DNA from 3 places in the Nonomuraea monospora genome. Region 3 is predicted to be linked to each of the others. Evidence: riboswitches for the same ligand, from Rfam matches in the RefSeq annotation. Region 3 holds a riboswitch; each other region holds the start of a gene.

Evidence for each region. A riboswitch is a leader RNA that binds a small molecule or an ion and turns the genes downstream of it on or off. The one in region 3 is predicted to bind cyclic di-AMP.
Region 1: it holds a riboswitch for cyclic di-AMP, as region 3 does, so the genes downstream of both, ABD331_RS09105 (coiled-coil domain-containing protein) here and ABD331_RS32930 (C40 family peptidase) in region 3, are expected to answer to the same signal.
Region 2: it holds a riboswitch for cyclic di-AMP, as region 3 does, so the genes downstream of both, ABD331_RS23115 (CHAP domain-containing protein) here and ABD331_RS32930 (C40 family peptidase) in region 3, are expected to answer to the same signal.

The regions. Positions count from the first base shown of each region.
Region 1 covers NZ_BAAAQX010000004.1:16,173-19,439, reverse strand. Annotated here, with positions in the region: gene ABD331_RS09110 (alpha/beta hydrolase family protein) at 1-381, shown strand, start outside; gene ABD331_RS09105 (coiled-coil domain-containing protein) at 378-1,337, opposite strand; cyclic di-AMP (ydaO/yuaA leader) riboswitch at 1,343-1,486, opposite strand; gene galT (galactose-1-phosphate uridylyltransferase) at 1,557-2,633, opposite strand; gene ABD331_RS09095 (DeoR/GlpR family DNA-binding transcription regulator) at 2,630-3,267, opposite strand, start outside.
Region 2 covers NZ_BAAAQX010000011.1:187,065-190,331, forward strand. Annotated here, with positions in the region: gene ABD331_RS23105 (aldo/keto reductase) at 15-836, shown strand; gene ABD331_RS23110 (Gfo/Idh/MocA family protein) at 924-1,877, shown strand; cyclic di-AMP (ydaO/yuaA leader) riboswitch at 1,995-2,131, shown strand; gene ABD331_RS23115 (CHAP domain-containing protein) at 2,144-2,857, shown strand; gene ABD331_RS23120 (alpha/beta fold hydrolase) at 2,949-3,267, opposite strand, start outside.
Region 3 covers NZ_BAAAQX010000019.1:203,972-207,238, forward strand. Annotated here, with positions in the region: gene ABD331_RS32925 (C40 family peptidase) at 1-665, shown strand, start outside; cyclic di-AMP (ydaO/yuaA leader) riboswitch at 1,088-1,251, shown strand; gene ABD331_RS32930 (C40 family peptidase) at 1,325-1,849, shown strand; gene ABD331_RS32935 (gluzincin family metallopeptidase) at 1,949-2,806, shown strand; gene ABD331_RS32940 (M48 family metallopeptidase) at 2,818-3,267, shown strand, end outside.

The DNA.
Region 1 (3,267 bases), on a different contig from region 3:
GACGGCACCACCTACGCCCGCATCCCGAAGAGCGGGCTCTCGCGGCCGTTCCTGTTCCTGGGCACGCCGCAGCACGTGCCCGGCGGCCGGGACCTGTCGTGGGAGCGCGACTGGAAGCTGCTGACCGGGTGGAAGCGGTGGATCGTGCTGACAGGCGCGGAGCACCAGTCCTTCACCGACGGGCCGCTGCTGCAGGGCGCGCTCGGCGTCACGCCCGTCAGCGGAACGCTGTCCGGTGAGCGCGCCGCCGAGCTGACCCGCACGTACGTGGCGGCCTTCCTCGACCGGCACCTGAAGGGGCTGCGGCAGCCGATCCTGGACGAGCCGTCACCGCGTTACCCCGAGGCCAAGCTCTGTCCGTCGGCGTGCGCCGCCTCTTAGTTCATCGAGATGTGCACGTGGTCGAAGTGGTTCTCGGTGACGCTGCCACGGTCGGACATCGCGCGCCAGCCTGAGCCCTGGTTGATGCGCTGCTTCCAGATCACGTACTTGACGCCCAGCTTGTCCTTGTTCTGGATCGCCCAGGCCGCGATGCGGTCGCCGAGCGCGTTGTTCGCGGCCGAGGGCATCGAGCCGCCCGTGCTCATCATGAAGTCGCAGGCCCGGCCCAGCGGGTGCTCGCCGCTGGAGCCGGAGCGGAAGCAGCCGACCGTGAACGGCAGCGAGAAGTTCTTCGCCACCTGCGCCTTCATCAGCCGGGTGCGGGCGGTGATGTTGTCGGAGCCGGTGGGCAGCTGGGGCGCCCAGGTGCCGTTGGAGTTGCGGCCCGTCGCGACGGGGACGAGATCCTGGAGCTTGTCCTTGATGTCGTCGATGACGTCCTCGGCCTCGTCGCGCTGCTCCTCCACCTTGGCCGCGTCCGCCTTGATCTTGGTGGTCAGCGCGGCGGCCTCCTGGCTGGCCTTCTTCTTGTCGTCGCGGGCCTTGGCCACGGTCGCGACGAGCGCCTGCTGCTCGGCGGTGAGCTGTTCGAGCAGCGCCGCGGTGCCGGCGTCCGTGGGGAGCATGAAACCGGGCAGCGCGGAGGGGTCGCCGTTCTGGTAGCGCAGGCGGGCGATGTCGGCGACCCGCTGCTCGGCGGCGGCCAGCGTCTGCTCCGCGGTGGACGCCTTGGCCGCGGCGGCCTTGGCGGCGTCCTGCGCCTCGGCCAGCTCGACGCGCTTGAGGTTGTACTGCTCGATCAGCTTGTCGACCTTGCTGTTGAGCTGCTTGAGCTGGGCGCGGAGCTCGGCTTCCGACGGCTTGGGCGCCGCGGCTGCCGCGGGGGTGGCCGACAGGGCGACGGCGGTGGCGGTGAAGAGGCCGATGGCCAGGATCGCGGGGGACGAAGCCGCCACGTAGATGTTCCTCTCCCTCTGCCGGCCGGGTTAGCTGACGGGTTCGGGCATGGGAGTGCGCTTCCCTACCGCCGTAGCGGATTCACCCCAGGTGCGGTTTGGGTCCCCGGCTCCCGGGCGCCTCGCCCGGGATTAGGCCTGCTACCGGGCCGTTACGGCCGGTGCATATGGGGATATTAGTGGTAGATCACGAGTCATGCGACCTTAAGTAGAAATCTATTAGTGATCAATCTGTGATCGAATCAGGCGGGCCGCCTCCTCCGGCAGCACGTCGTTCACGAACGCGCCCATCGCCGACTCCGAGCCGGCCAGGAACTTGAGCTTGTTCGCCGCCCGCCTGATGCTGAACAGCTCCATGTGCAGGTAGCCCAGCTCCCTGCCCTGCCGCACCGGCGCCTGGTGCCAGGCCGCGATGTACGGCATCACCAGGCCGAACAGCCCGTCGAACGCGCGCAGCACCGAGGTGTACAGCGGCGCGAACGCCGCCCGCTCCTCCTCGGTCAGCGCCGCCAGGTCGGGCACCCGCCGGTTCGGGTAGAGGTGCACCTCGAACGGCCAGCGCGCGGCGGCCGGCACGAACGCCGTCCACAGCTCGTTGCCCGCCACCACCCGCGTGCCCGCCTCCCGCTCGGCGGCCAGCACGTCGGCGAACAGGTTGCCCCCGGTGTAGCGGCCGGCGGCGGCGAGCTGCAGCTTGGTCCTGGGCGTGACGTAGGGGTAGGCGTAGATCTGGCCGTGCGGGTGGGCCAGCGTGATGCCGATCTCCTCACCCCGGTTCTCGAAGCAGAACACCTGCTCCACGCCCTCGATCTGGGACAGCTCCGCCGTCCTGTCGGCCCACGCCTCCATGACCAGCTCCACCTGCGAGTCGGACAGCTTGGAGAAGGAGGAGTCGTGATCGGAGGTGAAGCACACCACCTCACACCTGCCCACGCCAGGACGGACCTCGCTCAGGCCGCCCGGCTCCCCGTAGGCCCCGAAATTGGTGGAGAAGGACGGAAACCGGTTCTCGAACACCACCACGTCGTAGTCGTAGGCCGGGATCTCCGTCGAACGCGTGTCGGACGACGGGCACAGCGGGCACTCGGCCGTGCCGCCGGTCGGCAGGAACGTGCGCGTCTGCCGGTGCCCGGCCATCGCGATCCACTCCTCCGTCAGCGGGTCGTAGCGCAGCTCGGAGGCCACCGGCCGGGGGTCGAGCGTCCGCCGGTCGATCGCGCTCCTGTCGGCGTCGTCGCGCCGGTCGAAGTAGATCAGCTCCCGACCGTCGGCCAGATGGGTGATGGTGCGCTTCAAGGGGTGCCCTCCGCGATGATCAGTTCTCCGGCCCGTTCGGCCAGCTCGGTGCGTGCGTCCTCCGGCAGCCCCGCGTCGCTGATGACCACGTCGGCCTCACTCAGCTCGGCGATGGTGCTGATGCCGACCGTGTTCCACTTCGTGTGGTCGGCCGGGACGACCAGCCGGGTCGCGGCCGTCACCAGCTCCCTGTCGGTCTCGGACTCCAGCAGGTTGGGAGTGGTGAAGCCGGCGCGCACGCTCATCCCGTGCACGCCCAGGAACAGCGTGTCCACGTGCAGGCGGCGGATCGCGGCCACGGCGACGGGGCCCACCAGCGCGTCGGACGGCGTGCGCACGCCACCCGTCAGCACCACCGTGCGGTCGGCGCGCGGGTTGCGGTGGAAGACGTCGGCCACCGGGATCGAGTTCGTGATCACGGTCAGCTCGGGCACGCCGATCAGGTGGCGGGCCAGCGCCCACGTGGTGGTGCCCGCCGACAGCGCCACGGCCGTGCCGGGACGCACCAGCGTGGCGGCGTGCCGCGCGATCGCCTCTTTCTCCTGCTGCTGGCGGGCGGACTTGGCGGTGAAGCCGGGCTCCTCGGTGGAGCCTGGGCCGAGCGCGGTCGCGCCTCCGTGCACCTTCTCCAGCA
Region 2 (3,267 bases), on a different contig from region 3:
GAACAATGGAGGGTATGAATTCGCTCATGCTCAACACTGACGGCGTGCAGATCCCGCAGCTCGGCTACGGGGTCTGGCAGGTCCCGGCCGACGAGGCGGAGAAGGCCGTCTCCACCGCGCTCGAGACCGGCTACCGGCACGTCGACACCGCCGCCGCCTACGGCAACGAGGAGGGCGTCGGGCGGGCCGTGCGCGGGAGCGGGCTGCCGCGCGAGAAGGTGTTCGTGACCACCAAGCTGTGGAACGGCGACCACGGCCGCGCCGAGGCCGCCTTCGACGAGAGCCTCACCAGGCTGGGCCTCGACCACGTCGACCTGTTCCTGATCCACTGGCCGGTGCCGCAGCAGGACAAGTACGTGCAGGCGTGGAAGGCGATGGAGAAGATCTACCGTGACGGCCGGGCCAGGGCCATCGGGGTCTCCAACTTCACGGTGCAGACGCTCACCCGGCTCATGGAGGAGACCGGCATCACGCCCGCGCTCAACCAGATCGAGCTCCACCCGTACCTGCAGCAGCGCGAGATGCGCGCCTTCCACGAGGCCAACGGCATCCTCACCGAGGCCTGGAGCCCGCTCGGGCAGGGCCAGGGGCTGCTCGCCGACCCCGCGCTGGCGGTGCTGTCGGGCAAGTACGGCAAGACGCCCGCGCAGATCGTGCTGCGCTGGCACCTGCAGCTCGGCAACGTGGTGATCCCGAAATCCGTCACGCCCGCGCGGATCAAGGAGAACATCGACGTGTTCGACTTCATCCTCGACACCGAGGACATGTCGGCCATCGGCGCGCTGAACAAAGGACAGCGACTGGGGCCGGATCCCGACACGTTCAACATGACCTGAGTGACGGGCGTGACATTTGTGACGCCGCGCCCTTAATTACATATCCCCCCATAACCCTTCCTTTACCCGCCCTATAACATCGCCGACGTGCGAGATTTCACTTGGGGAATTGCGGCCACCGGCGGTATCGCCCGTACCGTGGGGGCCGCCATCGCGGCGGAGCCCCGCATGCGGGTGGCCGCCGTCGGCTCACGGAGCCTGGCCAGGGCGCAGGCCCTGGCCGCCACGCTGGGGGCGGAGTCGGCGTACGGCTCCTACGAGCAGTTGTGCGCCGACCCGGGGGTGGACGCGATCTACGTGGCCACCCCGCACGCGCAGCACCTGGAGGTCGCCGAGCCGGCCATCGCCGCAGGTAAAGCCGTGCTCTGCGAGAAGCCGCTGGCCGCCACCGTGGACGACGCGGAGAAGATGGTGCGCCTGGCGCGCGAGGCGGGCGTGTTCCTGATGGAGGCCATGTGGATGCGGTTCAACCCGCTCATCCGGCTCATCGCGGACGATCCGCGCTTCGGCGCGCTCCGCTCGGTGCAGGCCACGTTCGGCTTCGCCGCGCCCTACGACCCCGCCCACCGGCTGTGGGCTCCGGAGCTGGGCGGCGGCGCCCTGCTCGATCTGGGGATCTACCCGTTCGGGCTGGCCCAGCTCATCCTGGGCATGCCCGCTGACCTGCGCATCACCGGATCCCTGGCCCCCAGCGGGGTGGACGCGGAGGCGGCCGGGGCATTGCTCTACCCCGGCGGCCGACACGCTCTCGTGGCCGCCTCATTGCTCGGGAATTACCCGAACACCGCCTGTGTTGTAGGTACTCAGATGCGGGCGGACATCCCGGCGCCGTTCTGGGCTCCGCAGCGGATCGTTCTCACCGGGCCCTCCATGGAGCCGGAAGAGCATGTGCTCGATCCGGCGGACAACGGATATGCCGGAGAGCTACGTGAAGTCCGCGCCGCCACGGCCGAAGGCAGGACCGAATCCTCGATCATGCCTCTTGACGAATCCCTTGCCATGATGGGGCTTCTGGCCGACGCTCGCAGGCAGATTGCCTAGCTGAGCTTTTATGGATTTGTAATCCTCTTGCCTCATGTATTACCTTATGGGGCATCTCGGGACATAAGTCCGGTTTGTCCGGCTATGTCTGACCATCGCACGAAACATCGCAGGATCGTCCTGCGACCGCTGAATCCGCCTCCGCGCGGAACCGGGGACCCATGTCTTTGGGGCGAATCGGCACTCCGGTGCCGTAGGGCAGCTTCCACGCCCGAGCCCGTCAGCTAACCCGGTAAGCGGCATGGAAGCAAGGAGCACCTCCCTCGATGGCCATGAACCGTATCAACGCTGTGTCGAAGAGCAACATCGCCCGCGCCGCCCTCGGCGTCACCGTCATCGCCTCCGCCCTCGGCGCGAACGCCATGACGGCCAACGCCGACACCGCCACGGGCGTCGCCGCGGCCACCGCCGCCAAGCACCCCGCCACCGCCCTCGCCGCCCACAAGGCCGGCGCGGCGGACAACGACCGCACCGAGACCAAGATCACCGTCACCGCTGACCAGGTCCTGGCCATGGCCAAGGCCCAGGTCGGCACCTCCGAGAACTCCTACGGCGGCGGCACCAAGTTCCAGCAGTGGTACGCCGGCTCCCAGCGCGCCGGCGAGACCGTCGCCCGCGACGGCGGCAGCCGCTCCGCGTACCTGAACGCCGCCTGGTGCTCGATGTTCGTCTCCTGGGTCGGCGAGCAGACCGGCGCCCGCCCGCAGGTCGGCTGGGACGCCTACACCGTCGCCCACGCCAAGTGGTTCGCCGCCAACCACCGCTGGGGCACCACCGCCAAGCCCGGCGCCGTCGTGTTCTTCGCCTGGGACGGCGGCAAGAGCCTGAGCGACATCCAGCACGTCGGGTTCGTCGTCAAGGACAACCAGAACGGCACCATCTCGACGGTCGAGGGCAACACCGGCAACGGCAAGGTCGAAGAGCGTGTCCGGCCGAAGTCGCAGGTCGTGGGGTACGGGTACCCGCAGTACGCCGGCTGACCGGAACGTTCCAGGCTTCCTGCCCCTTGCCGTAGTGCGATCAGCGCGCGTCCCCTCCGGGGGGCGCGCGCTCTCGCATTTCCTGGCTAGTTCAGGACCACACCCGGTCGAGGAAGCCGGCGATGAGCGGCGCGATCTCCGCCAGGTGCGTCTCCAGCGCGAAGTGCCCCGTGTCGAACAGGTGCAGCTCGGCCCCCGGCACGTCACACAGGTAGGCGCGGGCCCCCGGCTCGGGGAAGAACGGGTCGTCACGGCCCCACGCGATGAGCGTCGGCGGGGTGTGCGAGCGCAGCCACGCCTGCCACGCCTCGTACCGCTCCACGTTCGTGTGATAGTCGAAGGCCAGCGCGACCTGCGCCTCCTTCCGGCCCGGCAGGTCGAGGAAGTACTGGTCGAGTATCCAGCCGTCC
Region 3 (3,267 bases):
CCTGGCCCGGCCTCTTCAACAGCAACGACCCCAACGCCATGCTCTCGGGCTGGGCGGTCGCCGGGCAGCTCTCGCAGGAGCGCGCCGAGAAGCTGGCCGCCTTCGACCGTGAGAACAAGGGGCTGAAGGTCGAGCGCGACAAGGCCGAGGTGGCGCTGGACGACGCGGAGAAGGAGCGCGACTCCGTCGAGAAGGAGCGCGCCGAGATCCGCAAGCTGATCGCCCAGCAGAAGAAGCTGCTGGACAAGCTGGGTGCGTACAACCCCGGCAACCCCAACAGCACGGGCATCAAGTACACCGGGTCGGCCTCCGGCAGCGCCGCCGCGGCGCTGCGGTTCGCGTACGCGCAGGTGGGCAAGCCGTACATCTACGGCGGAACGGGGCCGCGCGGCTTCGACTGCTCCGGCCTGACGCAGGCGGCCTGGGCGGCGGCGGGAGTCTCGCTGCCGCGGACGACGTGGCAGCAGTGGGCGTGGGGGGCCAGCCGCAAGGTGTCGCTCGACGCGCTGCAGCCCGGCGACCTGATCTTCAGTGAAGGGCTCGGACACGTCAGCATCTACGCGGGTAACGGGCAGATCGTCCACGCGCCGCAGACCGGCGACGTCGTCAAGGTCGTCAAGCTCTCCGCCTACGGCCGTTCCCTGGTCGGAGCCATCCGCCCGTAGTCGCGGAGCCCGTTTCGGCCTGCTCTCGCGCGCATTTCCGGCCATCTACGATTCGGCATCGTAGATGGCTTTTCCATGCGCGGGAGCGCTCCCAGTGGCGTGGCTCACGTTTAAACCGTGTCAAATGTGACTTAGGTGACAATTGACGCCTGACAACCAGGCCGATCCGGAAGTGTGAGCAGGGTCACATTATGGTAACAGAACCTGGTGTTCCAGCAGGGGTTTCCGTCTTGACTGACCTCCCTATCTGATCTTTACAACCTGACTCACCCTTTGCCGATCCTTGACCTTTCGGCGTACCTTCTGGCGTCGTCGCGGTGCACAAGCCATGTCGCCGCGAACCCGCATCGGTCCCTCCCGATGTGAGACAGATAAAGATCCGCCGGCCGCTCCCCCGAGCATCCCCACATCATTCGATCGGGGCACGCGGCCTGCCGAATCCGTGCAGCCAGGAGCACGGAGCCGGGGACCCAGCGATCCCAATTCCCCAAGGGATCAGGGGTGAATCGGCGCGCCCATCGCGCCGTAGGGCGACTTCCACGCCCGAATCCGTCAGCTAACCCGGTAGGCGTTCGTGGAAGACACAAGGAGCAATCCTGTCTAATCCCCTGCAGAACCCCCGCCTGTCCCGCCTTGCCCTGAGTGGCGTAGCACTCACGATGACCGTGACGGCCGGAGGTCTGATCCTCCATGCCCCAACGGCTCAGGCGGAGACGACGAGCGAAGCGGCCACTCTGACGACGGTGAAGGCGCGAACCACCGCCAAGACGTCCCAGAAGGCCACGACGGCCCAGCTAAAGGCCGCCAAGCTCGCCCGGCAGAAAGCGAAGGCCCGCAAGGCCGTCGCCGTGGCCAAGAACCAGATCGGTGACCCGTACCGGTACGGAGGCACAGGGCCTGGTTCGTTTGACTGCTCCGGTCTCGTCCAGTTCGCCTGGAAGAAGGCCGGCGTCAAGCTCCCGCGCGTGGCGAGCAGCCAGTTCGCCCGCACCAGACAGAAGGTCTCCTGGCGCAACCTGAAGCCCGGTGACCTGATGTTCTTCAGCGGGCTCGGCCACGTGGGCATGTACGTCGGCAAGGGCAAAATGATCCACTCGCCGCGGACAGGTGAACGGGTACGCATCGACAAGCTGAGCGGATGGCGCCGATCGTCCTTCGTCGGCGCAGTTCGTCCCGGCATGTGAAGAAGCCCCGTCCGGATTCTTGGAGTATTTCCTGGATTCGGACGGGGCTCTCGCACGTCCGGCGCCCGCACGCGGGCAGGGGCACTACGATCGGGCATCGTGTTCGAGCAGGTGAGCCGGCGAGCCGTGGTGGCGGGCCTCCTGCTCCTCGTTCCCGCCGCCGCCACCCCGCTGCCGGACGCCCCCATCCTCCCTCCCGAGCTGCGCGACCTGTGGCCGGGGCGGCGCACGGCCGTCAGCCGCGGAGGCCGCGCCACCGTCGTGGCCCCCGCAACCGTCGCGGCCCCTGCAAACGTCGTGGCCCCTGCAACCGCCCGGCGCGAACCGCTCGACGAGCTGGCGCGCGGGGCCGACGCCGCGGGCGCGCGGGTCTCGGCCGTGCTCGGCAGGCCCGTACGCCCCCTGATCGTCCTGCCGGAGTCGGATCGCGACGCCGCCCGCCTGGCCGGGGCCGCACGGCTCGACGGGCTGGCCGCCGTGGCCGACGGCGGGCGCGTGATCGTCGTGCCGGAGGCGTTCGCCACGCTCAGCCGCATCGGCAGGGACGTGGTGCTGACCCACGAGCTGACCCACGTCGTGGCCGGCACGGAAGGGCTGCCCGTCTGGCTGTACGAGGGTTTCGCCGACTACGTCGGCTACCGCGACGCCGGACTGCCCGTGAAGACCGCCGCCGCCGAACTGGCCGCCGAGGTGCGCGCCGGACGGCTGCCGAACGCTTTGCCCGGACCTGCGGCTTTCGCGGCGGACGGGCGCGACCCGGACCGGCTCGCCCGGGCGTACCAGGAGGCCTGGCTGGCGTGTCGCTTCCTCGCTGACCGCTTCGGTGAGGGGACCCTGGTGTGGCTCTACCGTGCGGCCCGGGCCAGAGGCGTCGATCAGGCGCTCGCCTCGCTGGGGCTCTCCGTCGCCATACTGACGGCACGGTGGCGCGCGTACGTGCGGGATCAGCTCGGGTGAAGGGGAGGCAGATGAGCGATCGAGAAGACATCGGCGACGCGACACGGGAAGAGGAGGTGACGGACGGGGCGATGGCCGCCGTCTGCGCGGCCGGCCATCCGGACGAGGACGCGGCAGGCGGCGAGCGCGCCGGTCCCCGGGAGACGGCGGCGGCATCGGAGACGGCGTTCTCCCCGGAGCCGGTGGCACCGGAGACGGTCGCGTCGGCAGGCGGGGCCGGGGGCGAGCGCCGGGCGGAGGCGGCGGAATCGGAGGACGCCGCGTCCACGCGCCCGGCGGCCATCGCGCTGATCCTCCTGGGCCTGGTGATCCTGGCCGTGACCGCGTTCAGCACCCCTTGGCAGGTCCTGTCCGGCGGCCCGCCCGACCCGGCGCGCGACTTCAGCGCCGCCCAGCTCGCCAGGGCGCGGGCGTTCGACGCGGCCACCACCCTGCCGAGCTACATCGCGCTGGCCCTCACG